DNA from 2 places in the Micrococcus sp. KRD012 genome. Region 2 is predicted to be linked to the other one. Evidence: predicted binding sites of a transcription regulator. Region 2 holds the regulator's gene; the other holds the start of a gene.
The links. Region 2 encodes HspR, which represses chaperone genes until heat shock. Its sites were predicted from a motif close to AAGTTGAGTCNNNNNGACTCAACTT; they were not measured.
Positions count from the first base shown of each region.

Region 1: a site for HspR is predicted at 1,026-1,050, ahead of J1M37_RS03565 (Hsp20/alpha crystallin family protein). Genes of this name have one in related genera too.

Region 1 is NZ_JABFBB010000007.1:39,577-46,883, forward strand. It holds gene J1M37_RS03555 (O-acetyl-ADP-ribose deacetylase) at 1-443, shown strand, start outside; gene J1M37_RS03560 (YdhK family protein) at 440-991, shown strand; gene J1M37_RS03565 (Hsp20/alpha crystallin family protein) at 1,142-1,603, shown strand; partial or broken gene J1M37_RS03570 (GMC oxidoreductase) at 1,713-2,165, opposite strand; gene ychF (redox-regulated ATPase YchF) at 2,558-3,643, shown strand; gene J1M37_RS03580 (toll/interleukin-1 receptor domain-containing protein) at 3,680-4,579, shown strand; partial or broken gene J1M37_RS03585 (ATP-binding cassette domain-containing protein) at 4,600-4,878, shown strand; partial or broken gene J1M37_RS11410 (SCO1664 family protein) at 5,007-5,422, opposite strand; gene J1M37_RS03590 (glycerate kinase) at 5,424-6,578, opposite strand; gene J1M37_RS03595 (GntP family permease) at 6,608-7,307, opposite strand, start outside.
Region 2 is NZ_JABFBB010000010.1:39,121-46,427, reverse strand. It holds gene trmB (tRNA (guanosine(46)-N7)-methyltransferase TrmB) at 1-254, shown strand, start outside; gene J1M37_RS05630 (alpha/beta hydrolase) at 277-1,344, opposite strand; gene J1M37_RS05625 (heat shock protein transcriptional repressor HspR) at 1,323-1,874, opposite strand; gene J1M37_RS05620 (DnaJ C-terminal domain-containing protein) at 1,871-2,863, opposite strand; gene J1M37_RS05615 (nucleotide exchange factor GrpE) at 2,932-3,594, opposite strand; gene dnaK (molecular chaperone DnaK) at 3,756-5,615, opposite strand; gene J1M37_RS05605 (Dps family protein) at 5,940-6,566, shown strand; gene J1M37_RS05600 (MMPL family transporter) at 6,644-7,307, opposite strand, start outside.

The sequences.
Region 1 (7,307 bases), on a different contig from region 2:
CCGAGATCCTGGCCGAGTGCCGCCGCCTGCGCGAGACCGACCTGCCGGAGGGGCTGCCCGCCGGGCAGGCCGTGGCGACGACGGCGGGGCGCCTGCCCGCGCGCTGGGTCATCCACACGGTGGGCCCGGTATGGGCCAAGACGATCGACAAGTCCGACACCCTCGCCTCGTGCTACCGCGAGTCCCTGAAGGTGGCGGCCGGGCTCGGCGCCCGCACGGTCGCGTTCCCGGCGATCTCCGCGGGGATCTACGGCTGGCCCATGGAGGACGCGGCGCGGATCGCCGTCGAGACCTGCCACGCGATGGCGGACGAGGTGGGCGGCACCGTGGACGAGGTGCTGTTCGTGCCGTACGGCGAGACGGCGGAGGCCGCGTTCCGTGCGGCGCTCGGCCGCCTCGAGGCCCCGCAGGCCACCGATGACGAAGGAGACACCGGACGATGACCATGCGCTTCTGGACCAGGACCGTCGCCGTGACTGCGGCGGGTCTGCTCGCGCTCACCGGCTGCGCGACGGGAGGGGAAGAGGCGGCGACGTCGTCCTCCCACGGCGGGCACGCGGGCCACGCGATGGACGGCGGCCCCGCCCCCGAGGGCATCGAGCCCGCCGCGGACCCGGCCCACCCCGTGGGCACCGAGGTCACCCTCGTGGCGGACCACATGCCCGGGATGGAGGGGGCCGCCGCCACCGTCGTGGGCGCGTACGAGACCACCGCCTACTCCGTGGACTACCGGCCGACGACGGGCGGGCCCGAGGTGACGGACCACAAGTGGGTCGTCCAGGAGGAGCTGGAGGACGCGGGCGCCGAACGCCTGCCCGACGGCGCGGCGGTCACCCTCGCGGCTGACCACATGCCGGGCATGCAGGGTGCGGAGGGCACGGTGCACTCCTCGACGGATGAGACCGTCTACATGGTGGACTACGAGTCCGAGGGCATGCGGATGAGGAACCACAAGTGGGTGGTGGAGAGCGAGATCGCCTCGGCGGGCTGACCCCGGGCCGGGAGGGTCCTGACCGCCCGCCTGGAAGTTGATCGAACTTCACGTAGATTTCTGGAATAGGCTCGCCGGGCGTGCTGTTGTAGTGGTCAGACGCCGCGGTGTCAGCGGCGCCCACCCGAATCCCGAGGAGAGTGAACCGACATGGCCCGTCCTATCGATCCGTTCCGTGAGATGGAGCGCCTGGTGAACGGTCTGACGCCCCGCGCGACCGGCACCGTGTCCATGCCCATGAACCTGTACCGCGAGGGCGACGTCTTCGTCGCCGAGGTCGAGCTGCCCGGCGTCGACCCGGCCTCCATCGACGTGGACGTGGAGGAGCGCACCCTCACCGTCCGCGCCGAGCGCAAGGAGGACCCGGCCCGCGAGGACCGACGCTGGCTCACCCGTGAGCGTTCCGCCGGCACCTTCGCCCGCCAGCTCACCCTGGGCGAGGGCCTCGCCCTCGACCGCATCCAGGCCGACTACAGCGACGGCGTCCTGACCCTCACCATCCCGGTGGCGGAGCAGGCCAAGCCCCGCAAGATCTCCGTCACCCACGGCGGTGCTGCCCCCGTGGCCGGGCAGACCGTGGAGGGCGAGACCGCCGAGACCACCGGCGAGTGACCGGCCTCTGACGGAGCCGCGCGCGGCCGGCGTGACCGGCGCGCGGTCCGTCCCCCGAACGCAGATGCGGCGGGCCCCCCACCGGGGGCCCGCCGCATCTGCGTGGCGGTCAGGCGCGATCGGCCAGGATCAGCTGCGCCGCCTTCTCACCGATCATGACGCACGTGATGTTGGGGTTCACGGTCACGTGCTCGGGCATCACGGAGGCGTCGGCCACGCGCAGACCCGTCACGCCCTTGACGCGCAGGCGGGCGTCCAGGGGGCTCATGGCGTCGTCGTCGGCGCCCATGCGCACCGAGCCCACCGGGTGGTACACGGTGTTGTGGGTGCGGCGCACGTAGTCGGCGATCTCCTCATCGGTCTGCGCCTGCTCGCCCGGGGCCAGCTCGCGCCCCGCCCACGCCGCCATGGCCGGCTGGGAGACGATCTCCCGGGCCAGTCGGATGCCGGCCACCGCGACGGCCATGTCATGGCCCTCCGGGTCGGTGAAGTAGCGCGGGTCCACGGCCGGCTTGTCCCGGTAGTCGTTGAAGCGCAGGCGCACGGTGCCGCGGGACTTGGCGTCGGGAGGGCCCGGCGGCCCTGCGGTCTCGGCTGTCGTCCTCTGGTCGGCAGACACGGGTGTGCTTACTGTCGACGGGGTCTGGGCGGCCCGTCCACCCTACGGATCGGTCATCTGGACGGGGATGCGTGCTGGGCGGTGCGGGTCTCTGGGTTCCGTGGGCACGCCGGGCTGGGGCTGCCGGGCCCCGTGGCCGCCGGGCCTCCGGGTTCCGTGGGCAGGAGAGCGAAGGTTTCTGCCCCCGGAAGGGAAAACCCTGCCGGTTCTGCCCCCGAAACAGGGGAGAGCGCGCTTCCTGCCCACGGAGCGGGCGGGGATGCTGGTTCTGCCCACGGAACGGGCCGGTGCCGGACGCCACCGCCGCGGCGGGCCCGCCGGTAGACTGCCGGACTGTGGCTTTGACTATCGGATTCGTGGGACTGCCCAACGTGGGCAAGTCGACCCTGTTCAACGCGCTGACGCGCCAGACCGTGCTCGCGGCGAACTACCCGTTCGCGACGATCGAGCCGAACGTGGGCGTGGTGAACCTGCCGGACGAGCGGCTGCCCCAGCTGGCCGAGATCTTCGGCTCCGAGCGCATCCTGCCGGCCACGGTGTCCTTCGTGGACATCGCGGGCATCGTGAAGGGCGCCTCCGAGGGGGAGGGCCTGGGCAACCAGTTCCTGGCGAACATCCGCGAGGCCCACGCGATCGCCCAGGTGGTGCGCGCGTTCGACGACGGCGACGTCGTCCACGTGGACGGCAAGGTGGACCCGGCCTCGGACATGGAGACCATCAACACCGAGCTGATCATCGCGGACATGCAGACCGTGGAGAAGGCGATCCCGCGCGTCGAGAAGGAGGTCAAGGGCAAGAAGAAGGAGCCCGCCGACCTCGAGGCGCTCAAGGCCGCGCTCGCGGTGCTGGAGCGGGGCGAGACGATCTTCGCGGCGAAGGACAAGGACAAGCTGGACATGGACCGGCTGCGGGAGCTGAGCCTGCTCACCGCCAAGCCGTTCATCTACGTGTTCAACTCGGACGAGGGTGTGCTGGGGGACGAGGCCAAGCAGCAGGAGCTGCGCGATCTGGTGGCCCCCGCCGATGCCGTGTTCCTGGACGCCAAGCTCGAGTCCGACCTGGTGGAGCTCTCCGAGGAGGAGGCCGCCGAGATGCTGGAGATGGCCGGCCAGGACGAGTCCGGGCTGGACCAGCTGGCCCGCGTGGGCTTCTCCACCCTCGGCCTGCAGACCTACCTGACGGCCGGGCCGAAGGAGACGCGCGCGTGGACCATCCCCGTCGGCGCGACCGCTCCGGAGGCCGCCGGCGTGATCCACACCGACTTCCAGCGCGGCTTCATCAAGGCGGAGATCGTGAGTTTCGACGATCTGGTCGCCGCCGGCTCTATGGCTGATGCCAAGGCCGCCGGCAAGGTGCGCATGGAGGGCAAGGACTACGTCATGAAGGACGGCGACGTGGTGGAGTTCCGGTTCAACGTGTGAGTGGCAATTTTGCAGAGGGGAAGTTGAGGATTGCTCATGAAGGTGTTTATTAGCTGGTCCGGTTCCACAAGCCGAGCAGTCGCGTTGGCGTTGAGTGAATGGATACCCAAGGTCATTCAGGGCGTCACCCCGTATGTCTCAGCCAAGGATCTCGACAAAGGATCAAATTGGACAGTAGAGCTCGCTAAAGAGCTCGAAGACACCGAATTTGGAATCATTTGCCTCGCGCCTGACAATTTATCATCCCCTTGGTTGCATTATGAGGCTGGAGCAATTACAAAGTCGGTCGACTCTAGAGTTGCGCCTGTTCTATTCCAAGTTGAAAAGACTAACGTAGGACATCCTCTAGCGCAGCTCCAGCTGACAAGTATTGATGCTGAGGATTTTGAACTCCTTATGATGTCTATAAGCAAGGTCGCAGGGAATCATCTCACCCCCGAACGCATAAAGGAGTCGGTAAAGGTGTGGTGGCCGTCTCTGGAAGAATCACTGGCGGCAATTGAGTCCCCGAAGCCCCCTAAGGGGGGTCAGGCAAGAGTCGCGCAAGAGCCTGACAAGCCAGAAGCCAATTCTGATGAGTTGATGTCGGAGGTGCTTTCGCTAGTGCGCCGAATGGATCGACGGCTGCGCATGTTGGAAACTACGACTCGGAACCGCGAGGAGAGGTTGCATGAGGAGCGCCGACCGCGAGGCAATCGATATGAAGAGCTTTCTCGAGACTTAGTCGAGGCTGATATTTATCGCTTCGATATGCGCCAAAGACCCGATCGACTTGTAATTGAAATACCCTCGCCGGTTGATGATGAAAAGGCGGGGTTGCTGGGCGGAATTGTGTCCCGTGAGGCGGTGAGGCAAGGAAAAGACGTGTGGGTTACATTCAACGGCAAAACATTAATTTCTGATTCTAACGGGCAGGTCTCCGAGGTTCCCTTCTGATCCACAGGCCAAGGACCCAGATTAAGGTCGCTACCCTCGTGACCTTCGGCCACGGCCACCGCACGCTGTTCGACGCGCTCGACCTCACCGTCGCGCCGGGGGACGTCGTCGGCGTCGTGGGGGCCAACGGCGCGGGCAAGTCCACGCTGCTGCGCATCCTCGGCGGGGACCTCGCCCCGCAGGCCGGCACCGTGTCCCTCGCCCCGGCGGACGCCTTCATCGGCTGGCTGCCGCAGGAGCACGAGCGCGTGTCGGGGGAGACGGTGGCCGGGTACATCGCCCGCCGCACCGGCTGCGCCGTGCGGCTGAAACACTGATGAACAGACGGAACGCGGCAGGGGAGTCGGCTTGCCTTTAGTCCCGTGATTGGCAACGGACGCGGTGACTCCCGGCCCTCCTTGCCCGCCGTGCTGCGGGCCCCTCCACCTCAGAACAGCGGCCAGGGCATCTGGCGTCCCCCGCTCGGTGCCGGGAAGGTCCCGTCGTCGAGCAACCGGATGCAGCGCTCGGTGAGGGCCGCGATCTCCGGGGCGCCTCAGCAGCCCGGCGAGCTGACGCCCCGGCTCACCGTCGAGCCCCGCGCCCACCCGGCTGACGCCGTCGCGCTCCTCCTCGCTCAGCGTCTCGCCCAGCCATCCCCACAGCACGGTGCGCAGCTTGCCCTCCACATGGAAGGTCAGCCCGTGGTCCACCCCGTATCGGTGCCTGCCGGGCATGGCGTGGATGTGTGCCCCCTGAGGTCGGTGTTGTTGACGATCACGTCGAACACCGCCAATCCTCGCAGGCAGGCCTCGAGTCCTCGTGGGCCAGGACCAGCCGATTCCCGTCCTCGTCCTCGCCCTCCTCACCGTGTGAGCCCGGCGGGGGAGCAGGCCATCACCAGCCGCCCGACGTCGCGGGCGGTCGCGGTCAGGTCCTCTGCCGTACGGCGGATCGCTGTCGCCAAGTCCTGGGGCCCGCGGCCAATGGGCACGATCGCGGTGATGCCCTCGTCGTAGAGGGCGTCCGCGTCCTGTCCCACGGATCCGGCGAGGACGATCACCGGGATCGCACGGTCGGCTGCGCGCACGGCCTGAGCCACACCGATCGGCACTTTCCCGGCCAAGGACTGGCCGTCAATGCGCCCCTCCCCGGTGATGACGAGGTCAGTTGTCTTCACGAGGTCGTGGAAACCCGCCGTCTCGAGGACGACATCGATACCTGGCTTCAAGGTGGCTCCGATGAAGGCGTGCAAGCCACCGGCGAGACCCCCCGCCGCTCCCGAACCGGGGAGCGCATCGATCGCGACCCCGAGGTCCCGCTCGACGACACCCGCGAGATGGACCAGTCCGGTGTCCAGGCTCGCCACTGATGCAGGATCCGCCCCCTTCTGGGGGCCGAACACGTGGGCTGCACCCTGCGGTCCCGTGAGGGGGTTGCTGATGTCGCACATCACCTCCACGTCGACGTCGCGGAGCCGGTCTCGTGCCGGGGTGGAGTCGATCCGCGCAATCCGGGTGAGGGTGTCGCCGGCCGGGACGAACTCCTCACCTGCGGCGTCGAGGAACCGGACGCCGAGGGCCGCGGCAGCGCCCGTGCCGCCGTCCGTCATGGCGCTCCCGCCGGCCCCGACGATGACTCTGCGCGCGCCAGCGGACACCGCGTCGAGGATCTGCTCGCCGACCCCGAACGTCGTGGCCCGCCCCGTGTCCTCGCGTCCGGAGGCGAGCGGGAGCCCGGCACATGAGGCGGTCTCCACCACCGCCACGTCCGGGTCGATCAGTCCGTAGTGGACAGGCACGCGTTCGCCGTAGAACACCCCGCAGACGGTCGCGGATCGCAAGGCGCCCCCTGCGGCAGCCACGAAGGCCTCGACGGTGCCCTCCCCGCCGTCGGCGATGGGCACCACGAGGACCTCGGCGTCGGTGACCGACGCGAGACCCGTCGCGATCGCGGAGCCCGCCTCCCGCGACGACAGGGCCCCCTTGAACGAGTCTGGGATGACGATGATGCGCTGCACGCGTGGATCTCCTAAGTCAGGTGACGGGGTCAGACGAGGACGAGGCCGAGGATCCAGATGAACACGATGGAGGTGAGTCCCAGCAGGAGCGTGACCATCGTCTGGGTACGGTAACCCTGCGAGGGCGTCATGCCGCTGAAGTTGGTGACCACCCAGAAGTACGAGTCGTTGGCGTGGGAGACGGTCATGGCGCCGGCCGCAATGGCCATGACCACGAGCGCGCTGGCCACCGGGGTCTCGAAACCCAATGCAGGCATCATCGGGAAGACCATGGCCGACGTGGTCGTGAGTGCCACGGTGGAGGAGCCCTGCGCGGTCTTCAGGACGGCGGAGACGAGGAAGGGGAAGAACAGTCCGATGACCGACAACTGTGCAGCGTTGCTCTCGATGAAGGTGACGAGGTCGGTGGCGGCGATGACGCGCCCCAGCACACCGCCGGCCGCCGTGATGAACAGAATGGGGCCGACGACCCGGAGGGTCTCCTCTGTCAGGTCGTAGAACGTCTCGCCACGGCGCACGCTGAACAGCAGGCCGACTGCGCAGAGGGTTCCGACGGCGAGCGCGATCATCGGCGTGCCGAGGAATCGGGCGAAGTCACCCGCGGGGCCGGTCCACTTCAGGACGGATGCGAGCGAGCCGAGAGCCATGAGCAGGATGGGGGCGATGATGGGCGCGAAGGACGCAGCGGTCCCAGGCATCCGCCCGTAGGACCGGCGAAGCGCGTCGTAG
Region 2 (7,307 bases):
GGGTGCGCCGCGAGGGCAGGGAGACCGAGGTGGGTGCCCAGCCGCTGCCCGCGGGATGGGAGAGCGCGGCCGAGGAGGAGCGCCCCCTGCGCGCCGGCCTGGGCGAGGCGCGGGCCGGCGCGGCGGCCGCGGACCCCGTGGACCACGACGGCGGCTGGGCGCCCCGGTTCGAGGGCCGACCGATCACGAGCTTCGAGGCGAAGTCCCAGCGGGCCGGGCGGCTCGTGTTCGACCTGGCGTACCGCCGCCGCTGAGCACGGGGCCCGACGGGGTCGCTCAGGCCGGGGCGACCGGCCCGGCCGGGTCGGCGCCGTCCGGAACGGGCGACAGCGGCAGGCCGGCGGTCACCCGCGCGGTCGCCGCGAGCGTCACGGACCCGGCGTCCCGGTAGCCCCTCGGGGCGTCCTCGGGGGCCGTCGGCGACCAGCGGGCCGTGCGGTGGCCGCGGACGGCGGCCCCCGCCAGGCCGGGCCGCGGGGCCACCGGCAGCACGGCGGCGTCCGTCCAGTCCCGACGACGGCCGACCGCGCGGCCGACCCGGGCGAGGAGATCGCCCGGGGCCAGGGCGCGGAACGTCCGCCCGGACCGCAGGCCGAGGTGCGCGGCCCGGGCCGCCAGGGCGGCGGGCAGGCCGACCGTGCCCGAGACCACGAGGGCCTCGACGGGACGCTCGGCCGGCCACGGGGCCTCCGCGTCGTCGGGCTGCAGGCCCCGGTCCGCGAGCAGGCGCAGGGCGTGCGCGGCCACGAGCGAGCCGTACGAGTGGGCCTCCACGGCCCCGTGCACGGCGGTCCCGCGGGCGCGCAGGGCCGGGGCGACATCGTCGTCCTCCCCCGGCCCGTGGCGCAGGAACTCCCACCAGGCCCGCACATCCGCGGCGAGCATCGCGCCGCCGCGCCGGCCGGGGCCGTCGAGCACCACCCGCCAGGGCGTGGGTGCGGGGTAGCCGAGCCACCCGATGACGACGGGGCGGGGTGCGCCGGCGGCGCGCTGGGCGGCGGCGAGGTGGGCGGCCTCCCGGGCCGTCCCCCACATGGCCGTCTGGGGGCGGATGCCCATGCCGGAGACGAGCCAGGTCAGGTGGGTGGCGGTCGCGGGGTCCCCCGCGGCGACCACCGCGCGCGGCCCGTCCGGGCCCTCGAGGACGTAGTCCAGCAGATGCCGGGCGGGCAGGTGCGGCTCCATGCCCTCCGGCTTGAGGGCGTGGACGATCCCGTCCAGGGCGCTCCGGGCCTGCCGGCCGAGGCCGTCGCGCCGGGCCATGTCGGCGCGCAGCCGCTCCTGCACGCGGGACCGCGCGGCCGCCCCGAACGACGCCCGGCTCAGTCCTGCTCGGACTGCCACGTGGGCACCCGTCGGAGGCCTGCGACGCCGGAGGGCAGCCTCCGCAGGCCGCTCGGGCAGGCCTCGCCCGCGGTGTCCGCCCCGGCCCGTGCCGCGGCGTGACGGCGGACGGCCATCCGGTCGGCGTAGCGGGCCGAGACGTCACCGCCGGAGCCCACGGTGAAGACGCGGGCCAGGCGGGAGGCGTGGTGGAGGCGGTCCACCTGGGCAGCCAGCTCGACCACGGTGTCCTGCAGCTGCTCGACCTCGCGCTGCAGCGCGATCACGCGGCGGATGCCCTCCAGCGAGATGCCTTCGCGGCTCAGGGTCTGCACGGTCTGCAGCCGCTCGACGTCGGCGAGGGAGTAGCGGCGGTGCCGTCCGTCCTGGCGGGCGGGGACCACGAGGCCGAGCCGGTCGTACTGGCGCAGGGTCTGCGGATGCATGTCCGCCATCTCGGCGGCCACGGAGATCACGAAGACCGGGGCGTGCCGGTCGGGACCCCCCTCGCGGCCCCGGTCCGCACGGGCGGCGCCGTCGCGGGCGCTCACCAGGCTGCCTTCCGGGCCAGCTCCCGCCGCGGATCGTCGCCGGCAGTGGCGGACTGCAGGGCCTCGACGGCGGCGCGGGCGTCGTCGTTGAGCGTGGTGGGCACGGTGACGCGCAGCTCCACGAGCAGGTCACCCGTCGTCGTCCCGCGCTCGACACCGCGGCCCTTCAGGCGCAGCACGCGGCCACACTGGGAGCCCGCCGGCACCTTCACCTTCACGGGGCGCTCCAGCGTCGGCACCTCGATCGTGGCGCCGAGGGCGGCCTCGGGGAAGGTGACGGGCACGGTGATCCGCAGGTCGTCCCCGTCCCGGCGGAAGAACTCGTGCTCGCGCACGTGCACGGTGACCAGCAGGTCGCCGCGGCCGGCCGGGCCGGGCGAGCCCTTGCCGCGGGCACGGACCTTCTGGCCGTCGCGGATGCCCTTCGGGATCTTCACCTCGATCGTCTCGCCGTCCGGGCCGCGCAGGGACACCGTGGTGCCCTGGATCGAGCCGCGGAAGGAGATCGTGGTGGTGGCGGTGCGGTCCGCGCCCTTCGTGGGGCGCGGCCGCGCGTAGCCGGCGTCACCGAAGCCGCCGGGGCCGAAGCCGCCGGTCTGGCCGGCGGCGCCGCCGAACATCCCGCTGAACAGGTCCGACAGGTCGGGCCCGGACTGCGTGGTGCGGGGGCCGCCCCCGCCGCCGAACATGCCGCCGAAGACGTCCTCGAAGCCGCCGCCGCCGGCACCGCCCGGGGCGGAGAACCGGGCGCCGCCGCCCATCGCGCGGATCGCGTCGTACTCCTGGCGCTCCTGGGGGTCGCTCAGGACGGCGTACGCCTCCGAGATCTCCTTGAACTTCTTCTCGGCCGCCTCGTCCCCGGGGTTCTGGTCCGGGTGGTGGGTGCGGGCGAGCTTGCGGTAGGCCTTCTTCACATCCGCATCGGAGGCGTCCTTGGACACCCCCAGGGTCGCGTAGAAGTCCTTGTCCATCCAATCCTGCGAGGCCATGGTGCCTCCTCTCGTGTGCATCGGTCAGGGGGTCGGCCGGCGGCGGGGTGGGCCGCCGGCCGACGGGGTCACTCGTCTCCGGCGGAGACCATCACCTGGGCGGCGCGCAGCACGCGGCCGTCCCGGACGTAGCCGTTGCGGAAGACCTGGACCACGTGGTCCGCGGGCACCTCCGCGTGCGGCTGGCGCATCACGGCCTCGTGCAGGGCCGGGTCGAACTCGACGCCGGCCAGCGCCGCCTGGTCGTGGCGCTCGAGGCCGAGGCCGGCCAGGACGGTGTCGAGCTTGGTCGCGATGGCGGCGAACGGGCCGTCCGTCAGGTCGCCGGCGGCGCGGGCGGCGTCGATGTCGTCGAGCACCGGCAGCAGCGCGGTGACGGCCTTGAGCACGCCGGCGTCCCTGGCCAGGTCGCGGTCGCGGTCCACGCGACGCTTGTAGTTCACGAACTCGGCCTGCAGACGTCGCAGGTCGGTCTCGAGCTCGGCCTCGCGGTCCGAGGCCGCGGGCTGCGGCGCCTCGGTCCCGGCCTCCGCGCCGGCCTCGTCGAGGATGCGCTCGGCCTGGGCGAGGGCGTCGCCGTCCTCGGCCTGCTCGGCCGCGCTCTCGGCGGAGACGCGGGGCTCACCGGTCTCGGGGTCGATGCGGCGACGGTCGTTGAACACGATGGGCTCCTCCTCGGAGCCGCGCTCGGCGTCGGAGGAGCCGTGCGGACGCTGCTGGTCGGCGCTCATGGTGTGTCCTTTCGAAGCGGGTGGGCGCGGCGGGTCCGCCGCGCGGGGGTGGTGCGGGAAGGCCGGCGGGCTGGCCCGGCAGGGGCGCTGCCGGGCCGGCCCGCCGGCGTCGTGGGCCTCCGGGCGGGGCGGGCGTGGACGCCCGCCCCGGCCCCGGGGTGTCAGGCCTTCTTCTCGTCGTCCTCGTCGACCACCTCGGCGTCGACGATGTCCTCATCGTCGCCCTGCGGGGCGGCGGACTCGGCGCCAGCGTCGGCCGACTCCGCGCCCTGCTGGGCGTAGAGGGCCTCGCCGATCTTGACCTGGGAGGCCTGGAGCTTCTCGAACGCGGCGGCGACCTCGTCGTCGTTGTCCTGCTTCTCCAGGGCGGCCTTCAGGGCGTCGACGTCGGCCTGCACCTCGGTCTTGACGTCCTCGGGCAGCTTGTCGCCGTTGTCCTGCAGGAGCCTCTCAACGGAGTAGGCGGACTGCTCCGCCTGGTTGCGGCGGTCGGCGGCCTCGCGGCGCTTCTTGTCCTCGTCCGCGTGGGCCTCGGCGTCCTTGACCATGCGGTCGATGTCCTCCTTGGACAGCGAGGAGCCGCCCGTGATGGTCATCGACTGCTCGGTGCCGGTGCCCTTGTCCTTCGCGGAGACGTGCACGATGCCGTTCGCGTCGATGTCGAACGTGACCTCGATCTGGGGCATGCCGCGCGGGGCCGGGGCGATGCCGGTCAGCTCGAAGGTCCCCAGCGCCTTGTTGTCCCGGGTGAACTCGCGCTCGCCCTGGAAGACCTGGATGGACACGGAGGGCTGGTTGTCCTCGGCCGTGGTGAACGTCTCGGAGCGCTTGGTCGGGATGGCCGTGTTGCGCTCGATGAGCTTGGCCATCACGCCGCCCTTGGTCTCGATGCCCAGCGACAGCGGGGTCACGTCGATCAGGAGCACGTCCTTGCGCTCACCGGCGAGCACGCCCGCCTGCACCGCCGCGCCGATGGCGACGACCTCGTCCGGGTTCACGCTCTTGTTGGGCTCCTTGCCGCCGGTCAGCTCCTTCACCAGGTCGGAGACGGCGGGCATGCGGGTGGAGCCGCCGACGAGGATCACGTGGTCGATGTCGGAGACCTTGACGCCGGCCTCCTTGATGACGTCCTCGAACGGCTTGCGGGTGCGCTCGAGCAGGTCCTTGGTGAGGTCCTCGAACTTGGCGCGGGACAGGTGCTCGTCCAGATGCACCGGGCCCTCGGGGGTCACGGACAGGTACTGCAGCGAGATGCTGGTGGAGGTGGCCGAGGAGAGCTCCTTCTTGGCCTGCTCCGCCGCCTCCTTCAGGCGCTGCAGGGCGATCTTGTCCTTGGACAGGTCCGCGCCCTTGGACTTGGCCTGCTGGAGCAGCCAGTCCACGATCCGCTGGTCCCAGTCGTCGCCGCCGAGGCGGTTGTCGCCGGCGGTGGCGCGCACCTGGATGGTGGCGAAGTCGTCCTCGTCCTTGGCGACCTCGAGCAGGGACACGTCGAAGGTGCCGCCGCCCAGGTCGAAGACCAGGATGAGCTCGTCCTCCTTGCCCTTCTCCAGGCCGTAGGCCAGCGCGGCCGCGGTGGGCTCGTTGATGATACGGGTGACGTTCAGGCCCGCGATCTCGCCGGCCTCCTTGGTGGCCTGGCGCTCGGCGTCGTTGAAGTAGGCGGGCACGGTGATCACCGCGTCGGTGACCTTCTCACCCAGGTACTCCTCGGCGTCGTGCTTGAGCTTCATCAGCGTGCGGGCCGAGATCTCCTGCGGGGTGTACTTCTTGCCGTCCACCTCGGTGGTCCAGTCGGTGCCCATGTGGCGCTTGACGGACGCGAAGGTGCGCTCGGGGTTGTTGACGGCCTGGCGCTTGGCGACCTCGCCGACCAGGACGTCCCCGCCCTTGGAGAACGCGACGACGGACGGGGTGGTGCGGGCGCCCTCGGCGTTCGCGATGACGACCGGGTCGCCACCCTCGAGGGCGGCGACGACGGAGTTGGTGGTGCCGAGGTCGATGCCGACTGCACGGGACATGATGGGGTCCTTCCTGTCTGACGGTGAAGCGGGGGCCGGACCCGCGGGCCGGGGCACCGGCGCCGCAGGGACTTGAGCCTTCATGACTCAGGTTGCCACCGGGGCGGTGGACTGTCAAGTGAACCTGAGTCGACTTCACTCACTTCTGCTTCTGCGAGGGTCAACGCGGGCCGTCCGCGATCCATTCCCGGCGCCGCGGATCCGCTCCGGACCCGCCCGCGCACGCCGCTCAGACCTGGAAACACGACGACCTCACGCGGTTGAATGGCGGAACACGGGGCGTCGCCGACGGCGCGCCCGTCCCGACGGAGAAGGAGCACCACCATGGCCGAGAAGAACGCCGCCGAGTACACCGTCCCGGGCCTGTCCCTGAGCACGGGCCGCCGCACCGCCGAGATCCTCCAGGGCCGCCTGCACGCCCTCAACGACCTGCAGCTCACCCTGAAGCACGCCCACTGGAACGTCGTGGGCCCCGGCTTCATCGGCGTACACGAGATGCTCGACCCCCAGATCGAGCTGGTCCGCGCGATGGTGGACGTCCTCGCCGAGCGCATCGCCACCCTCGGCGTCTCCCCCGCCGGCACCCCGGGCGCCCTCGTGGCCGCCCGCACGTGGGACGACTACACGCTGGGCCGCGCGACGACCCTGGAGCACCTGGCCGCGCTGGACCTCGTCTACGACGGCGTCGTGACGGACCACCGCGCCGCCATCGACGCCACCGAGGACCTCGACCCGGTCACCCAGGACATCCTCATCGACCAGGTGGCCCAGCTCGAGCTGTTCCAGTGGTTCATGCGCTCGTTCCTGACCACCGACGACGGCCGGCTGAGCAGCGCAGGCACCACCACCGAGGCCGCCGCCGCGGGCCGCGTGAAGGGCGCCCAGTCCGCGCCCGCCCCGAAGGCCGGGCGCACGAAGAAGTCGGACGCGAAGAAGTCCAAGAAGAAGTGACCGCGCGCCCCTGAGGCGCCCGCGAGCACGGAGGGCCCGACCGCACCGCCGGTCGGGCCCTCCGTCGCCGTCCGGGCTCAGGCGGCCCGCGCCGGCCACCACACCTTCGGGCCGATGTCCCGCACGAGGGCCGGGATGAGCAGCGAGCGCACGATCAGCGTATCGAGCAGCACGCCGAACGCGACGATGAACGCCAGCTGCACCATGAACATCAGCGGGATCACCGCGAGCGCGGCGAAGGTGGCCGCCAGCACGACGCCGGCCGAGGTGATGACCCCGCCCGTGACGGTGAGGGCGCGCAGCACGCCCGCCCGCGTGCCGTGCCGCGGCGTCTCCTCCCGCGCCCGGGTCATCAGGAAGATCGTGTAGTCGATCCCGAGTGCCACGAGGAAGACGAAGCCGTACAGCGGCACGGTGGGGTCGGCGTCCTCGAAGCCGAACACGTGCCGGAACACGAGGGCCGAGACGCCCAGGGCCGCGCCGAAGCTGACCACGGTGGCCGCCACGAGCAGCACGGGTGCCAGGAGCGAGCGCAGCAGCACCGCGAGGATGACCAGCAGCATCGCGAGGATCAGCGGGATGACGACCCGCAGGTCGCGCTGCGTGGTGACGTTCGTGTCCAGCGCCTGGGCCGCCGGGCCGCCCACGAGGATCTCGCCCGTGGCCGGGAGGTCCGCGAGCCGGTCGCGCAGGCGGGCCACGGTCTGCTGCGCGGCAAGGGACTCGCCCGGGTCCGCCAGG